One region of the Micromonospora sp. WMMA1998 genome, then DNA from elsewhere that is predicted to be linked to it. Evidence: riboswitches for the same ligand, from Rfam matches in the RefSeq annotation. Region 1 holds a riboswitch; the other holds the start of a gene.

Evidence for each region. Region 1 has a riboswitch for thiamine pyrophosphate ahead of thiE (thiamine phosphate synthase). Riboswitches for the same ligand answer to the same signal wherever they lie in the genome.
Region 2: another riboswitch for thiamine pyrophosphate. It lies ahead of O7600_RS11570 (ECF transporter S component); the one in region 1 lies ahead of thiE (thiamine phosphate synthase).

Annotation. Positions count from the first base shown of each region.
Region 1 is NZ_CP114911.1:3,339,259-3,347,668, reverse strand. It holds gene O7600_RS14915 (hypothetical protein) at 1-1,139, opposite strand, end outside; gene O7600_RS14910 (methyltransferase) at 1,266-1,871, shown strand; gene O7600_RS14905 (ATP-binding cassette domain-containing protein) at 1,913-3,592, shown strand; gene O7600_RS14900 (nucleotidyltransferase domain-containing protein) at 3,589-4,386, shown strand; gene O7600_RS14895 (aldo/keto reductase) at 4,620-5,582, shown strand; gene O7600_RS14890 (DUF559 domain-containing protein) at 6,106-7,017, opposite strand; TPP riboswitch at 7,136-7,247, shown strand; gene thiE (thiamine phosphate synthase) at 7,242-7,868, shown strand; gene thiO (glycine oxidase ThiO) at 7,862-8,410, shown strand, end outside.
Region 2 is NZ_CP114911.1:2,630,013-2,638,422, reverse strand. It holds gene O7600_RS11575 (ABC transporter ATP-binding protein) at 1-862, opposite strand, end outside; gene O7600_RS11570 (ECF transporter S component) at 973-1,563, opposite strand; TPP riboswitch at 1,637-1,743, opposite strand; gene O7600_RS11565 (alpha/beta hydrolase) at 1,821-2,657, shown strand; gene O7600_RS11560 (SIS domain-containing protein) at 2,654-3,403, shown strand; gene O7600_RS11555 (DUF6328 family protein) at 3,496-3,999, shown strand; gene O7600_RS11550 (acyl-CoA dehydrogenase family protein) at 4,113-6,074, shown strand; gene O7600_RS11545 (hypothetical protein) at 6,131-6,301, opposite strand; gene O7600_RS11540 (hypothetical protein) at 6,311-6,916, opposite strand; gene O7600_RS11535 (metalloregulator ArsR/SmtB family transcription factor) at 6,969-7,271, opposite strand; gene O7600_RS11530 (metal ABC transporter permease) at 7,315-8,190, opposite strand; gene O7600_RS11525 (metal ABC transporter ATP-binding protein) at 8,192-8,410, opposite strand, start outside.

The sequences.
Region 1 (8,410 bases):
GAGCCGCGTTGTCCGGCGCTGTCCTCGGTCGGACCGTCGGTGGGCTGGCCGGCCGTCCCGCCGGCGGCCCGGCGGTCCAGCACGCTCCGGTTCAGGTGCAGCTCGATCAGGTCGTACATGATCTCGCGGGCGGTGGCGTCGTCGGTCGGGATGCGCTCCCCGTCGGCGCGGGTGACGAGGCAGTAGGCGACGTAGTGGCCGCGTACCTGCCAGCCGACCCGCGCGGCGGCCTTCTCCACCGCCTCGGTGTCGTCGCCCGCCTTCATGCCGCGGAAGCGGCCCTGCCGGTCGTCCAGCAGCGGCCGGATCCGGTCGCGTACCCGTTGCGCGCTGGCCACGTCGGTAAGGTTGAACAGGCCGGCGGTGATCAGGTGGTCGCCGTCGGAGGAGCGGAGCGTGCCCCGGACCACCTGGTTGCAGCCGAGCCGGACCAGCAGGTCGGCGATCTCGCCGGTGGCGGCGGACGCGCAGTTGGCGCTCGCCTGGGTCTTGAGCACCCGGTAGGCCGGCTTGCCGTCCGTGACCACCAGGCTCTTGGTCGGGAAGACCTCCTTGGCGGTCAGCGCCGCCTGGTCGGTGTCCCGCGAGTCGAGGTCGGACCCGGCCGGCGCGGTGGTCTGCTCGACCGTCGGCTGCGGCGTCGGCTGGCCGGACGGTGGGGTGGTGGCCCGCTCGTCGAGCAGCGCCGCGACGGCCAGCCCGGTCAGCGAGAGCAGGAGCAGCACGGCGGCGCCGCCGATCAGCGTCTGCCACACCCGGCCCCCGCGCCGGCGGTCGGTGTGCCGGGTCCGCGAAGGTTCCCACGCGTCGCCGGTACGCGCGGCGGGGCTGGCCGGGATCGGCACGGTCGGCCGGGCGGTCGCGGCCGGCACGGGCTGCGGGACCGGCGGCGCGGGCTGTGGCACCGGGGACGGCTCCCGGGGCGGCGCGGGGCGGCCCGGCGTCGGCGCCGGCGGCGCGGGCGCGGGCGCGCGGGCGGCGTCGCCGGCCGGCCGGGCCGGTGGCAGCGACGGGGTGGGGAAGCGGGAGGGCGACGGGCCCGCGGGCGGCGGCGTCGCGGCTCCGGGCCCGGTGGGGGCCGACCCGGGCTTCGGGTACTCCAGGAGGGCGTCCTCGTCGGACTCGTACCGGTACACCATGTGGGATAGAGTAGGGCCGATTATCCCTTTCAGGGGTAATATCGGGAAATTCTGGCGGAGTGGCGTCCGATGCTCCCCGCCGCACCGTCGCCAGGCCCGCTGCCGGCCGGTGCGACAATGCCGGACGTGACCGGCGACCACTACTTCACCGCTGAACCGACGACCCCGGCCCGCCCGCGCGAGGTCGAGTTCAACGTCGCCGGACGCGACTTCACCCTCACCTCGGCCGGCGGCGTCTTCTCCGCCGACCGGCTCGACCCGGGCACCGCGGTACTGCTGCGCAAGGCGGAACTGCCCGCCACCGGCGAGACCGGTCCGCTGCTCGACATCGGCTGCGGGTTCGGCCCGATCACCTGCGTCCTGGCCACCGTCTCGCCCTCCGCTGAGGTCTGGGCGGTGGACGTCAACGAGCGCGCCCGTGCCCTCACCGCCGCCAACGCGGCCCGGGTCGACGCCGCCGACCGGGTCCGGGCCGTCGCCCCGGACGAGATGCCGGCGGACGTCACCTTCACCCAGATCTGGTCCAACCCGCCGATCCACATCGGCAAGGCGGAACTGCACGACCTGCTGCTGCGCTGGCTGCCCCGGCTCACCCCGGACGGCGTGGCCTGGCTGGTCGTCGCCCGCCACCTCGGCGGCGACTCGCTGCACCGCTGGCTGGTCGAACAGGGATGGCAGGTCGACCGGCACGCCAGCCAGAAGGGCTACCGGGTGCTCCGGGTCACCCGGTAATCGGGTGTCGCCCGCGTGGCCCGCTCGGGCAGGATGCCCGCGTGGGATACGTGGACGTGGCAGGGGTCGGGCACATCCTCCCGGACGGCCGGGAGCTGTTCTGCGACGTGTCGTTCCGGGTCGGTGAGGGCGCCAAGGTGGCGCTCGTCGGGCCCAACGGCGCCGGCAAGACGACGCTGCTGCGGATGGTCGCCGGTGACCTGCCGGTGCCGACCGGCGTGATCGCCCGCAGTGGCGGGCTCGGCGTGATGCGGCAGTTCATCGGCATGATCGGCGACGAGTCGACGCTCGCCGACCTGGCCCTGTCGCTGGCGCCGCCGGCGCTGCGCGACGCCGGGCGGCGGCTCGCCGAGACCGAGGCGGCCATGCGGTCGGCCGAGGTCCGCGGCAAGTACAGCTCCGCCGCCGCCAAGACCCAGCTCGCGTACGCCGACGCGCTCGCCGCCTGGGGCGAGACCGGCGGGTACGACGCCGAGGTGCTCTTCGACACCGTCGCCACCGTCGTGCTGGACCTGCCCTGGGACAGCGCCCGGGAGCGGCCGGTGCGGACGCTCTCCGGCGGCCAGCAGAAGCGCTTCGCGCTGGAGCTGCTGCTGCGCGGCCCGGACGAGGTGCTGCTGCTCGACGAGCCGGACAACTTCCTCGACGTGCCCGGCAAACGCTGGCTGGAGGCGCGGCTGCGCGAGTCCGGCAAGTCGGTGCTCTACGTCTCGCACGACCGTGAGCTGCTGGCCCAGACCGCCGACCGGGTGGTCGCGGTGGAGGGCGGCAGCGCCTGGGTGCACCCGGGCGGCTTCGCGAGCTGGCACTCCGCGCGGGTGGCCCGCCACGACCGCCTCGACGAGCTGCGCAAACGCTGGGACGAGGAGCACGAGAAGCTGCGCGAGCTGATGCTGATGTACAAGCAGAAGGCCGCGTACAACTCGGGAATGGCCTCCCGGTACCAGGCCGCGCAGACCCGGTTGCGCAAGTTCGAGGAGGCCGGGCCGCCGCCCGTACCCCCGAAGGACCAGGACATCCGGATGCGGCTGACCGGCGGGCGGACCGGCAAGCGGGCGGTGATCGCCGAGCAGCTGGAGCTGGACGGCCTGACGTACCCGTTCGACCTGGAACTCTGGTACGGCGACCGGGTCGCCGTGCTCGGCGCGAACGGCACCGGCAAGTCGCACTTCCTGCGGCTGCTGGCCCGCGGCGGCACCGACCCGGACCCGGGCAACACGCCTGTCGACGGCGCCGCCGCCCTCGCGCCGGTCGCGCACGGCGGCGTGGTCCGGCTCGGCGGGCGGGTCCGGCCGGGTCACTTCTCGCAGACCCACGACCGGCCCGAGCTGATGGAGAAGACGCTCGTCGAGGTGCTGTGGCGGGGCGACGAGCACCGGGCCGGGATGGACCGGCACGCCGCCATGGGGGCGCTGTCCCGCTACGAGCTGGCCGGTCAGGGCGACCAGCGGTTCGGCACGCTCTCCGGCGGTCAGCAGGCCCGGTTCCTGGTGCTGCTGCTGGAGTTGTCCGGGGCCACGCTGCTGCTGCTCGACGAGCCCACCGACAACCTCGACCTCGCCTCCGCCGAGGCCTTGGAGGCCGGGCTGACCGCGTTCGAGGGGACGGTGATCGCGGTGACCCACGACCGCTGGTTCACCCGTACCTTCGACCGGTTCGTGCTGTTCCGCGGCGACGGCGACGTGGTGGAGACGCCGGAACCGGTCTGGGACGTCGGATGATCGACCAGGGGCTGGTCGACCGGCTGTGCGCGGTCGACGGCGTGGTCGCGGTGGCACTCGGCGGCAGCCGGGCCCGCGGCGACCACCGGCCCGACTCCGACTGGGACCTCGGGCTCTACTACCGGGGCGAGCCGGACCTGGCCGGGCTGCGCGCGGTGGCCGCCTCGGTCGCCGACGGCCCGGTGGACCTCACCGCACCCGGTGACTGGGGGCCCTGGGTCGACGGCGGCGGCTGGCTGCGCGTCGGCGGGGCGGCGGTGGACTGGATCTACCGGGATCTGGACCGCGTGCGGCGGATCTGGGCGGACTGCCGGGCCGGCCACTACACGGTGCAGGTGCAGGCCGGTCATCCGCTCGGCTTCTACTCGCACGCGTACGCGGGGGAGGTGGCGCTCGGGCGGGTGCTCGGCGACCCGACCGGTGAGCTGACCGCGTTGCGCGCCGAGACCGTCGACTACCCGCCCGCGCTGGGCGCCGCGCTGGTGGCCGGCGGCTGGGAGACCGGGCTGCTGCTCGACGGCGCGGCGAAGGGGGCGGCCGGGGGCGATGCCGGCTACGTCGGCGGGTGCCTGTTCCGCGTCGTCGGGGTGCTGGCGCACGCGCTGCACGGCCGGGCGGGGCGGTGGCTGGTCAACGAGAAGGGCATGATCACCTCGGCCGGCCGGTTGCCGGACGCGCCGCCGGTCTTCGCCGACCGGGCGCACGCGCTGCTGGGCGCGGTGGGGCGTACCCCTGCCGAACTGGCGGCGACGGTCGGTGCCGCCCGGGCGTTGGCCGACGACGTGCTGGGCTGAGCGGTCAGCGGCGGTCGTGCGGCGCGGCGCGTGGGCGGGCGGACATTCGGTGCTGGTCGCGCGGCGCGGCCTGTCGTGACGCGTGGGCGGGCGGATGTCGGGTGATCGCGGCGCGGCGTGGCGTGGCGCGGAGGCGTCCGCCGGACGCCTATGGAGCTGATGTCGCGGACGACTCACCTCGGCGGTGGCCCGGCCCGCCGCTCGCCGGGTGGCGGCACGGGCGCGGGCATAGGGTGGATCTCGTGAGTGAGATGACCTACCGCCGGCTGGGCGACTCCGGACTCGTGGTGTCCGTGGTCGGCATCGGCTGCAACAACTTCGGCCGCAAACTCGACAGCGACGGCACCCGGGCGGTGGTGGACGCCGCGCTCGACGCCGGGATCACCTTCTTCGACACCGCCGACATCTACGGCGAGCCGCAGGGCGGCTCCGAGGAGCTGCTCGGGCAGGCGCTCAAGGGCCGCCGCGACGACGTGGTGGTCGCCACCAAGTTCGGCATGGACATGCACGGCGCGAACGGGCCGGATCACGGCGCCCGGGGCGCCCGCCGCTACATCGCCCGTGCGGTCGAGGCGTCGCTGCGCCGGCTCGGCACCGACCACATCGACCTCTACCAGATGCACGAGCCGGACCCGGGCACGCCGATCGACGAGACGCTCGCCGCGCTGGACGACCTGGTGACCGCCGGCAAGGTGCGCTACCTCGGCAACTCCAACTTCGCCGGGTGGCAGATCGCCGACGCCGACTGGACCGCGTCGTCGCAGGGGCGTACCCGGTTCATCTCCGCGCAGAACCACTACTCGCTGCTGGAACGCGGGGTGGAGGACGAGGTGATCCCCGCCTGCGAGCGATTCGGGCTCGGCATGCTGCCGTTCTTCCCGCTCGCCAACGGGCTGCTCACCGGCAAGTACAAGCGGGACGAGGCGCCCCCGGCGGGCAGCCGGCTGGCCGGCGGCGGCCGGTACGCCGAGCGGCTGGCCGCCGCGCGCTGGGACACCATCGAGGCGATCGAGGCGTACGCGGCGGAGCGCGGGATCAGCATGCTCCAGGTGGCCATCGGCGGGCTGGCCGCCCGGCCCGCGGTGACGTCGGTGATCGCCGGCGCCACCACGCCCGAGCAGGTACGCGCCAACGCCGAGGCGGGCACATGGCAGCCCTCCGACGAGGACCTGGACGCCCTCGACGCCCTCCTCTGACGGATTCCCGCCGGCGTGGCCGCCTCCGCGGTCCGCTGGCGTGGTGGCCTGCGCCGCGGCCACCCTCGGCGCGCCACCCTTCCTCTGGCGATCCACCGGCGAGTTCCGCCCGGCTAGACACCCATGGTGTCCCACTCAGCGCCAGCGCTCACCGTGAGTGGAACGTCATGGGTGTCAAACGAGCGCTGAGGCACCCATGGTGTTCCACCCACGGCCGGTCCTGGCGGCGGGTGGAACGTCATGGGTGCCTGCGGGCGGGGCTGACGTCCGTGGCGTCTCAGGACCGAGGAGCGCTACGACCGCCCGGACGGCGTCGACCTGGCCCGCCTACTGCGGGGCGGGGCCGACGGGCGGGGCGGGCCGAGGGGCGGGGCGGCACGTCGGGCGGGGCGTCGGGCTGGGACGAGGAGCGGGGCGGCACGCCGGGCGTCGGGCCGGGCCGAGGGGCGGGGCGTCGGGCGTGGCGTTCGGGCGGGGTGTTCGGGTGTGGGCGCTTGAGGGCGCGGCGCGTGGGGATACCGGGTCAGTGCGGCGGTGCGGTGGTGAGGCGTTCGGCGAGGGCCTGGCGGACCAGGGCGACGGTGGCGTCCGGACGGCGCAACACGTCGTCGGCGGTGAACCGGAGCACCACCCAACCGGCCGCGCGGAGCGCGTTCAGGCGCGCCACGTCGCGGCGGAAGTGAGCCCGCTCGCGGTGGTGGTCGCCGTCGTACTCGATCGCGAGGCGGAGCGCCGGCCAGGCCAGGTCGACCCGGGCCACGAAGCGCCCGCCCGCGCGTACCTCGTGCTGGGCGACGAGCGGGCCGAGGCCGGCGTCGAGGAGGAGCAGCCGCAGGCGGGTCTCCATCGGGGACTCGCTCGACGGCTCGGCCAGCGCCAGCACCTCGCGCAGCAGCGGAGCGCCCGGCCAGCCCGGTCGGTCGGCGGCGTAGGCGCGCAGGGCGGGCAGCGTCACCACCCGGCGGCGGAGCAGCGCGTCGACGGCGACCAGCGCGTCGGCGCGTGACCCCTGCCGACCCAGGTCGAACGCGGTGCGCAGCGTGGTGGTGACGGGGAGCCCGCCGAACCGGGTCCGATCCCGGTCGGGCAACGGGGACCGGGCGACCGACAGACGCGGGTGCGGGCGCACCCGGGCGGGACGCGGCAACAGCACCGTCACCGGCGCATCCCGGCCGAGCAGGTCCACCCCGAACAGCCAGGCGGCGCTGCGTCCCGCCAGCGCGGCACCCGGCGGCAGGCGCAACGCCACCGCCTCGCACCACATCCGATGGTCGTCGGCGCGGTGTCCGTCCCGGTGCACGTACACGTCAGGCAGTAGGCGGATCCATGTCGGCCCGCGCAACATCGTCCAGGTCAGCAGCCCTTCGGAGACGGCAAGGCCGCCCCGGAACGGCAGGATCGTCAGGCGGCGCGGGACCCGGACGGGAACGGACATCCCGGCAGCGTGTCGTGACGAGACGGTCACCCGTGGTCCCGGTACGGCATGTGGACGGTTCCTGGGAAAAACGTCACCCGGTCTTCCGTCCGACGGGGAGGCGTCGTACGGTAGGCCGCAAGTGACCCACGGGAGCCCGGTGTGGACCGGGCTGAGAGGGGGGCTGGGAGCCCCCGACCGTCGAACCTGATCCGGGTAATGCCGGCGCAGGGAGGAGCGTTGCCGTGCCGTCCCTGGGACGACTGCATCTCATCACCGACACCCGGCCGGGGCGTGACCCGCTCGCCGTGCTGCGCGCCGCCCTGCCGGTGGCCCGCGCCGACCTCGTCGTGCAGGTCCGGGTGGAGGACGACGCCACCGACCGGGAGGCGTACGAGCTGGCCCGCCTGGTGGTCGACGCCTGTCGACCGTACGGGGCCCGGTGCCTGGTCAACGACCGGCTGCACGTGGCGGTGGCGGTGGCCGCTGCCGGGGGCCACGTCGGGGCGGACGACCTGCCGGTGGCCGCCGCGCGCCGGGTGCTCGGCCCGGACGCCGTGCTCGGCGCCACCGCCCGTGAGCCGGACGGCGCCCGAGCGGCCGTCACCGCCGGCGCGAGCTACCTGGGCGTCGGCCCGTGCCACGCCACCACCACCAAGTCCGGCCTGCCCACGCCGATCGGCCCGGCGGGGGTACGCGCCGTCGCCGAGGCGGTGGACGTGCCGGTGATCGCCATCGGCGGGGTGACCGCCGCCACCGTGCCGGCGCTGCGGGCCGCCGGGGCGTACGGGGTGGCGGTGGTGGGGGCGGTCAGCGGGGCGGCCGACCCGGCCCGGGCCACCGCCGAGCTGCTCGGTGCGCTGACGTGTTAAGCAGGGACCCTTCCTCTACCGGAGGCGTTAAGAGGGGGCCCTTCCTTACCGACGTGGCGGTGGTGGGTGGCGGGCCGATCGGGTGGGCGATCGCGTGGCGGTGCGCCCAGCGCGGGCTGCGCGTGATGGTGCACGACGACCGGCCCGGGTCGGGTGCCTCCTCGGTGGCCGCCGGGATGCTCTCGCCGGTCGCCGAGGCGTACTTCGGGGAGCACGAGCTGACCGGGCTGCTGGTGGCGTCCGCCGCCCGCTGGCCCGCGTTCGCCGCCGAGCTGTCCGCGGCGAGCGACGTCGACCTCGGGTATCGCACCGAGGGCACGCTCGTCGTCGGGCTCACCGCCGACGACCTGGCCGAGGCGCGGCGGCTGTGGTCGTACCAACAGGGTCTGGCACTGCCGATCACGCCGCTGCGCCCCACAGACCTGCGCGACCGCGAGCCGGCGCTGGCCACCCGGGTGCGCGGCGGCGCTGTGGCGCCCGGCGACCACCAGGTCGACCCGCGCCGGCTGGTCACCGCGTTGCGCGCGGCGGCCGAGCGGGCC
Region 2 (8,410 bases), 710 kb from region 1:
GGCCGAGGACGGCGAGTGCCTCGCCGGCGCGTACCCGAAGGTCGGTGGGGGTCAGCCGGGGCGGCAGGCCGAGCCGGTCGGCGGCGAGCAGGGTCTCCCCGGGCGGCGCGGTGGCGTGCCGCGGCGGGATGGTGTGTCCGGGCACCCAGACCCCGGCGGCGGCCAGCGCTTCGCCGTGCGCGGCGAAGACCGCCTCGGGCGGCCCGTCGGCCCGCACCCCGCCACCGGGTTCCAGCACCACCACGCGGTCGACCAGCGGCAGCGCCTCGGCCACCCGGTGCTCGACCAGGATCAGCGTGGTGTCCGGGTCGAGCGCGTCCGCGACGGCCCGGCGGATCAGAGTGGCGCCGGTCGGGTCGAGGTTGGCGGTGGGCTCGTCCAGCAGCAGCAGCCCGGGGCGCAGCGCGAGCGTCCCGGCCAGGGCGAGGCGCTGCTGCTCGCCCCCGCTGAGCGCGGCGGTGGGGCGGTCCCGGGGGTAGGGGAAGCCGACCCGGCGCAGCGCCTCGTCCACCCGGGGCCAGATCTCCTCGGCCGGTACGCCCCGGTTCTCCAGCCCGAACGCGACGTCGTCGCCGGAGCGGGCCATCACCAGCTGGGTCTCCGGGTCCTGGAAGACCACGCCGACGCGTTCGCGGGCCTTGCGCGGGTCCAGCCCGTCGATCTCGACGGTGCCCTCCTGCTCGCCGGAGTCCTCCGGAAGCAGCCCGGCCAGCGCTGCCAGCAGCGTGCTCTTGCCGGCCCCGGAGGCCCCGAGCAGCAGGACCCGTTCCCCGCTCTCGACGCGCAGGTCGACGCCACGCACCGCCCAGGCCCGACGTCCCCCGTGCCGCCACCCGAACCCCCGGAGAACCACCCCGCTCACCGTTCCACACCTCCTCCCGTTCCGACCTCAGCCTCGTCGATCAAGGAGTTCGCGTCAGGGACATCGCCCGCCGCCGACGCGAACTCCTTGATCAACAGGCGGCGGACCGGTCAGACCAGGGCGCGGTCGCGGCCGGCGGGGAAGCGGTCCAGGACGCCGGTGTTCGCCAGGGCCCGGGTGAGCAGGTGCGCGCCGACGCCGGCCACGACGGTGGCGCTGACGATCGTGATCAGGGCGTACGGGATCCGGTAGGAGGTCAGCTCGTAGGCCTTGTTCCAGTAGACGAAGTCGAAGATCGCCGCGCCCAGGCCGGTCAGCGCGCCGGCCAGCACCGCCACCGGCAGCCGGAACGAGCGGTAGCGGAACGCGGCGAACGCCAGTTCGGCGCCGATGCCCTGCATCAGGCCCTGGAGGATCACGATGCTCGCCCACTGGCTGCCCAGCAGCGCGGAGACGATCGCGGCGACGGTCTCGCAGTAGAGCGCCGCGCCCGGCTTGCGGATGATCAGGCCGGCGAGCACCGCCGGGATCAGCCAGACGCCGTAGAGCAGCGCCTGCGCCGGCGGGAAGAACGCGAACGCCGCGTCGGTGGCGCTCCAGAGCAGGCCCCAGGCCCAGAAGACGACGCCGAAGGCGACGGCGATCACCGAGGCGACGACGATGTCGACCGTACGCCAGCGGTTGCTGTCGGTGTGGCTCATGACGGACTCCCAGTTCAGGTGAGGAACCAGGAGAAGACGCACGCCGCGCCCGGAACGCCCGGACGGCGGCGCGGCTGGAGGTCGACCGAACTCCCTGCGCTGGCATTACCCAGATCAGGTTCGAGGGTCTGCGGGCCTCGGCCCGCACTCTCAGCGCTGTGCGCTCCCCTGTCGGATGTGAAGTTGTCTCGTCGCAGACGCTAGCACCGTCGCCTGCCCCGGGCCCAGCAGGGCAACTGTCGGCTACGGTGGTGATCATGCGGGTCGAGGCGCGGGGACTGACGTTCGAGGTACGCACCGGCGGCCCCGAGGACGGCGACCCGGTCCTGCTGCTGCACGGCTTCCCGCAGCACTCCGGCGAGTGGGACGCGGTCACGCCCGCGCTGCACGCCGCCGGGCTGCGCACGTACGCGCTGGACCAGCGCGGCTACTCGCCCGGCGCGCGGCCGGCCGCCGTCGAGGCGTACCGGATCCCGGAGCTGGTGGCCGACGCGGCCGGCGTGCTGGACGCGCTCGGGGTGACCCGCGCGCACCTGGTCGGTCACGACTGGGGCGCGATCGTGGCCTGGGGGCTGGCGGCGGCGCACCCGGAGCGGGTGCGGACGCTGACCGCGGTGTCGGTGCCGCACCCGGCGGCGATGGGCCACGCGCTCGCCACCGACCCCCGGCAGAAGGCGAAGTCCGCCTACATCGCGCTGTTCCGGATGCCCGGCAAGGCGGAGAAGGTGCTGCTGGCGCTGCGCGGCGCCGCGCTGCGGCGGCTGCTCGGCGGGGTGGGGGACGCCGACGCGGTGGCCCGCTACGCCGAGCCGATGCGCGAGCCGGAGGCGCTCACCGCGGCGCTCAACTGGTACCGGGCGATGAGCGGGACGGACATGAAGGCCGTCGGACCGGTGGGCGTGCCGACCACGTACGTCTGGAGCGACCGGGACGTGGCGATCGGTCGGACGGCCGCGCAGGCGTGCGCGGCGCACGTCACCGGGGACTACCGCTTCCTGGTGCTCGACGGCGTCAGCCACTGGATCCCCGACGAGGCGCCCGGCCCGCTGGCCGCCGCGATCCTCGCCCGGTGCACAGGAGCGGAGGAAGCATGACGGTGAGCGCCGAGGACTACCTGGCGGTGGTGACCGAGACGATGGGCCGGGTGGCCGCCGAGCAACGGCGGAACGTGGCCGCGGCGGCCGACCTGATCGCCACGGCGCTGCGCGCCGACGCGGTGGTGCACGCCTTCGGCACCGGACACTCCGAGGCACTCGCCATGGAGATCGCCGGAAGGGCCGGTGGGCTGGTCCCCACCAACCGGATCGCGCTGCGTGACCTGGTGCTGCGGGGCGGGGAGCCGGCCGACGTGCTCGGCCCGAAGCTGGAACGCGAGCCGGCCGTGGCGCACCGCCTCTACGAGCTGGCCCCGATCCGGCCGCAGGACGTGTTCGTGCTGGCCTCCAACTCGGGCGTGAACGGGGCGATGGTGGAGTTCGCCGCCATCGTGAAGGAGCGCGGGCACGGGCTGGTGGCGATCACCTCGGCCCAGCACTCGGCCCGGATGGCGTCCCGGCACCCGTCCGGCCGCAAGCTCGCCGACTTCGCCGACGTGGTGCTGGACAACGGCGCCCCGTACGGCGACGCGACGCTGCCGCTGCCCGGCGGCGGCGCGGTCGGCGCGGTCTCCTCGATCACCGCGGCGCTGCTGGCCCAGCAGATCGTCGCCGAGGTGGTGGCCCGGCTGCTGGCCACCGGCGAACGGCCGCCGGTCTACCTCTCCGCCAACATCACCGGCGGCGACGAGCACAACGCCGAGTTGGAGGCGCGGTACGAGGGCCGCATCCGCCGCGGAGCCTGAGGGCGTTTCGCGATCACTCGGACGGGGCACTGGCGGTCCTGCCGGCGGGCGTTCACCCGCCGGCCGTGCCGTCTTCACCGGAGGTTCGTGAGTTGTCCAAGGAATCCGAGAAGCAGCGCTGGCAGCGCAACTTCGCCGACCTGCTGCAGGAGTTGCGCGTCGCGCAGACCGGCGTGCAGATCCTGTTCGCCTTCCTGCTGACGATGCCGTTCAGCAACGCCTTCAACCGGACCACCGACTTCCAGCGCGACGTCTACATCGTGGCGCTGCTGGCGGCCGCCGCGGCCGCCGCGATGATCATCTCGCCGGTGGCGTTCCACCGGGCGCTGTTCCGCCAGGGCCGCAAGCCGGAGCTGGTCCGGTTCGCCCACCGGATGGCCACCGGCGGCCTGTTCTTCATGCTGATCGCGATGGTCAGCGCGGTCCTGCTGGTCACCGACTTCGTGCTGCCCCGGCCGATCGCGTTCGTGCTCAGCGCGGTCACCGGGATCTGGTTCCTGACCTTCTGGGCGATCCTGCCGTTCGCCCGGCGCAACTGGGGTGAGGACGACATCGACGACGAGGACGACGACCCGCAGACGCTGTCCGGCGACTGACGGTCCGCCAAATCGGGCGTGCACGCGACGCTACCCCTGGGTAACACCCGGGGGTAGCGTCGTTTTCGTCGAGCGCGTCGACCGCAGCCGGACCGACCATCCAGGAGGCAGCCGTGACCACGACACAGAACAGCCGGCCCGAGTCCGCCGACGGCGCGGGGGCGCTGCCCGCCGAGGCGGGCCAGGTCTCCGAGAAGGAGGCCCGCCAGGTCGCCGAGGCGGCCCGCGAGGCGGCCTGGGACCGGCCCAGTTTCGGCAAGGAGCTGTTCCTCGGCCGGTTCCGGCTCGACCTGATCAATCCCTGGCCCCGGTCCGATCCGGACGACGTGGCCCGCGCCGACGAGTTCCTCGGCGCATTCGGGGCCTACCTCAGGTCTGAGGTGGACGGCGCGGCGATCGAGCGCGACGCGCGCATCCCCGACGAGGTGTTCCACGGGATGGCCCGGCTCGGCGCGTTCGGCATGAAGATCGACCGGAGGTACGGCGGGCTCGGGCTGAGCAACCTGCACTACTGCCGGGCGCTGATGCTCGCCGGTTCGGTGAGCCCGGCGATCGGCGCGCTGCTGTCCGCGCACCAGTCGATCGGTGTGCCGCAGCCGTTGAAGATGTTCGGCACGCCCGAGCAGAAGGAGCGCTTCCTGCCCCGGCTGGCCGCCGGCGAGGTCTCCGCGTTCCTGCTCACCGAGCCGGACGTCGGCTCCGACCCGGCCCGGTTGGCCACCACCGCCGAGCCCACCTCCGACGGCACCGGCTACCGGCTCAACGGGGTCAAGCTCTGGGCCACCAACGGCACGGTCGCCACCCTGCTGGTGGTGATGGCCCGGGTGCCGGCGGCGGAGGGGCGGCGGGGCGGCATCACCGCGTTCGTGGTGGAGGGCGACAGCGACGGCATCACCGTGGAACGGCGCAACGCCTTCGTCGGGCTTCGCGGCCTGGAGAACAGCCTCACCCGGTTCCACGACGTCTTCGTGCCGAAGGAGAACGTGATCGGCGGCGAGGGCAAGGGGCTGAAGATCGCCCTGACCACGCTGAACACCGGGCGGCTCTCGCTGCCGGCGATGTGCGTCGGCGCCGGCAAGTGGGCGCTCAACGTGGCCCGGGAGTGGGCCGCCGACCGGGTCCAGTGGGGCCGGCCGGTGGCTGAGCACGAGGCGGTGGCGAAGAAGCTGTCCTTCATCGCCGCCACCACGTACGGCATGGAGTCGATGCTCGACCTGTCCTGCCTGCTCGCCGACGACGACCGCAACGACATCCGGATCGAGGCGGCGCTGGTCAAGCTCTACGCCAGCGAGATGGCCTGGCGGATCGCCGACGAGCTGATCCAGATCCGGGGCGGGCGCGGCTACGAGACGGCCGACTCGCTGGCCGCCCGGGGCGAACGGCCGGCCGCGGTCGAGCAGCTCATGCGCGACCTGCGGATCAACCGGATCTTCGAGGGCTCCACCGAGATCATGCACCTGCTGATCGCCCGGGAGGCGGTCGACGCGCACCTCTCGGTCGCCGGCGACATCATCGACCCGGACGCGGGGCTGGGCCGCAAGGCGAAGGCCGGCGCACGGGCCGGCGCCTTCTACGCGAAGTGGCTGCCCACGCTGGCCGTCGGCCGGGGCCAGGCGCCGGGGGCGTACCAGGAGTTCGGGCCGCTGGCCGGGCACCTGCGGCACGTCGAGCGGACCTCGCGCAAGCTGGCCCGCTCCACCTTCTACGCGATGTCCCGCTGGCAGGGGAAGATGGAGCGCAAGCAGGCGTTCCTCGGCCGGGTGGTGGACATCGGCGCCGAGCTGTTCGCGATGTCCGCGGTCTGCGTCCGGGCCTACGCCGAGCTGGCCGAACACCCGGAGAACGTCGAGCTGGCCGACCTGTTCTGCCGCCAGGCCCGGCTGCGCGTCGACGAGCTGTTCACCGGCCTCTGGTCGAACACCGACTCGGTCGACGTGGCCGCCGCGAAGCGGATCGTCGCCGGCCGGTACGCCTCGCTGGAGACCGGGGTGGTCACCCCGCCCGCCGACCTGCCCTGGGTGGCCAGATGGCAGCCCGGCCCGTCCACCGCCGAGGACGTCCGCCGCCGCCTGTAAGGAAGGGCCCCCTGTTAACGCATCCGGTAGAGGAGGGGGCCCCTTTTAACAGCCGCTCAGCCGCGGGCGATCGCCCACGCGATCACCGCCGCCAGGATCAGGCCGTTGAGGGCGGCCAACACCAGGTACGCCGAAGGCGGGATCTTGCGACCCTTACGGACGAAACTCACCAGCACGCCCGCGTAGCCCAGCAGCAGCACGGCGACGACGATCAGGAAGTACAGCACCGGCACACCCTACCGGCCGGCCCGCAGCCCCAGCCTGCGCAGCTCCAGCGCGGCGAGCGCGTCGACGGTCTCGTCGTCGCCGCGCCGCCACGCCTCGGCCACGTCCGGCGCGATCCGGGTGAGCTTCGACAGCGGCTGACCGGCGAGCGCGCGCAGCGCCAGCAGGTCCCGGCCGGCGGGCGCGGTGGCCATCGCCTTCGCCGCGCCGGCGCGGCGCATCCAGCGGACCCGCAGCGGCAGCCAGCCGAACAGCACCAGGCCGAGCGGGAACACCAGCACCGCGATGGTCAGCGCGAGCGCCAGCTGCCCGACCAGCTCCTGCTGGTCGCGGCCGGCCTCGGCCATCGCCCGGGCGGCGTCCGCGGCGCGGTTGAAGGGGGCGGTCAGCTCGTCGCCGACCAGCGGCACCCGGCCGACCTTGCCGCCGGCGTCGGCCAGGTTGTCGGCGAGTCCGCCGCCGGCCCCCTCCAGCTTCTGCCCGGGTACGGCGAGCTTCTCGACCAGGTCGTGCAGCCACAGCGCGAAGCGGATCGCCGCGTACACCCAGGCGACCACGAGCAGATCGGTGAGGAACTGACGGACGGCGGTCGGAAAACGGTCGGCGTAGATCTTCACGCCGGACAGCCTGCCACGGGGGGTGGGCATCGGCACAGGGCCGATCCGCGACTCAGGACGACCCTTCGCCGGCGTGGCTCACCGCGTCCGCCACGATGTGCGCGACGTGCTCGTCGACCAACGCGTACGCGATCTCCCGGCCGCGCCGCGAGCCGCGCACCACGCCGGCGCCGCGCAGCACCCGCAGGTGCTGGGAGACCAGCGGCTGGGGGGCGCCGAGCTTCTCCACCAGCTCGTGCACGCACCGCTCGCCCTCGGCCAGCTCGCTCACGATCGCCAGCCGGATGGGGGCCGAGAGCGCGCGCAGCAGGTCGCCCGCGCCCTCGAAGGCGTCGTACCCGTTCGTGCCGGTCACCCCGTAACGGTAACCAATGCCAGCTGCGCCGGCCGGCGCGGCCTCACCTGAGCACCACCTCGTGCTCGGCCGGCTCGGCAACCGGCGCGTGCCCGGTCGACCGACCCCGACGCCGCACCGCCCGGACGCCGGCCGCGCCTAGCGCCACCAGCAGGAACGAGCCGATCGCCACCAGCACCACCGAGGCGCCGGGCGCGGTGTCGGCGGTGGCCGCCACGAAGACCCCGGCGCCCGCGGCGAACAGGCCCAGCGCCATGGCCGCCGTCATGGTGGACCGGAAGCCCCGGGTCACCTGCTGGGCGGTGGCCACCGGCACCACCATCAGGGCGCTGATCAGCAACACCCCGACCGCCCGCATGGCGATGGTCACCGTGACCGCGGTGCCCACCGCGATGAGCAGGTTCAGCGCCCGCACCGGCAGGCCGGAGACCCGGGCGTACTCCTCGTCGTGGCAGACCGCGAACAGCGCCGGGCGCAGCACCAGCATGGTCACCAGCAGCACCGCGCCGAGCACGCCGATGGTGACCAGGTCGGCCTGCGACGTCGTGGTCAGCGACCCGAACAGGTACGCGTTGAGCGACCCGCTGCTGGCGTCGGAGAGCCCGACCAGCATCACACCGCCGGCGATGCCCCCGTAGAAGAGCAGCGCCAGCGCGAGGTCCCCGGAGGTGCGCCCGTACGCGCGGACCAGCTCGATGACGACCGCGCCGAGCGTGGCCGCGAGCACCGCCACCAGCACGGGGGAGCGGTTCAGCAGCAGCCCCGCGCCGACGCCGGTGAGCGCCACGTGCCCGATGCCGTCGCCGATCAGCGCCAGCCGGCGCTGCACCAGGTAGATGCCGAGCGCCGGCGCGGCCAGCCCGATGACCAGCGCGCCGACCAGGGCGCGGAGCATGAAGTCGTACTGGAAGAGGTCCATCTCAGATGCCTGTCCAGAGCCCGGCGGGCTCCTCGTCGCAGTGCGGGTGCACGTGCTCGTGGTCCGGGTCCGCGTGGTGGCCGGCCGGCTCGGGCACCGCGCCGTCGTGGGCGATCCCGCCCTGGTGCACCACCACGGCCCGGCTGATCAGCGGGCGCAGCGGGCCCAGCTCGTGGGCGACCAGCAGCACCGTGCCCCCGCCGTCGCGGAACGCGCGAAG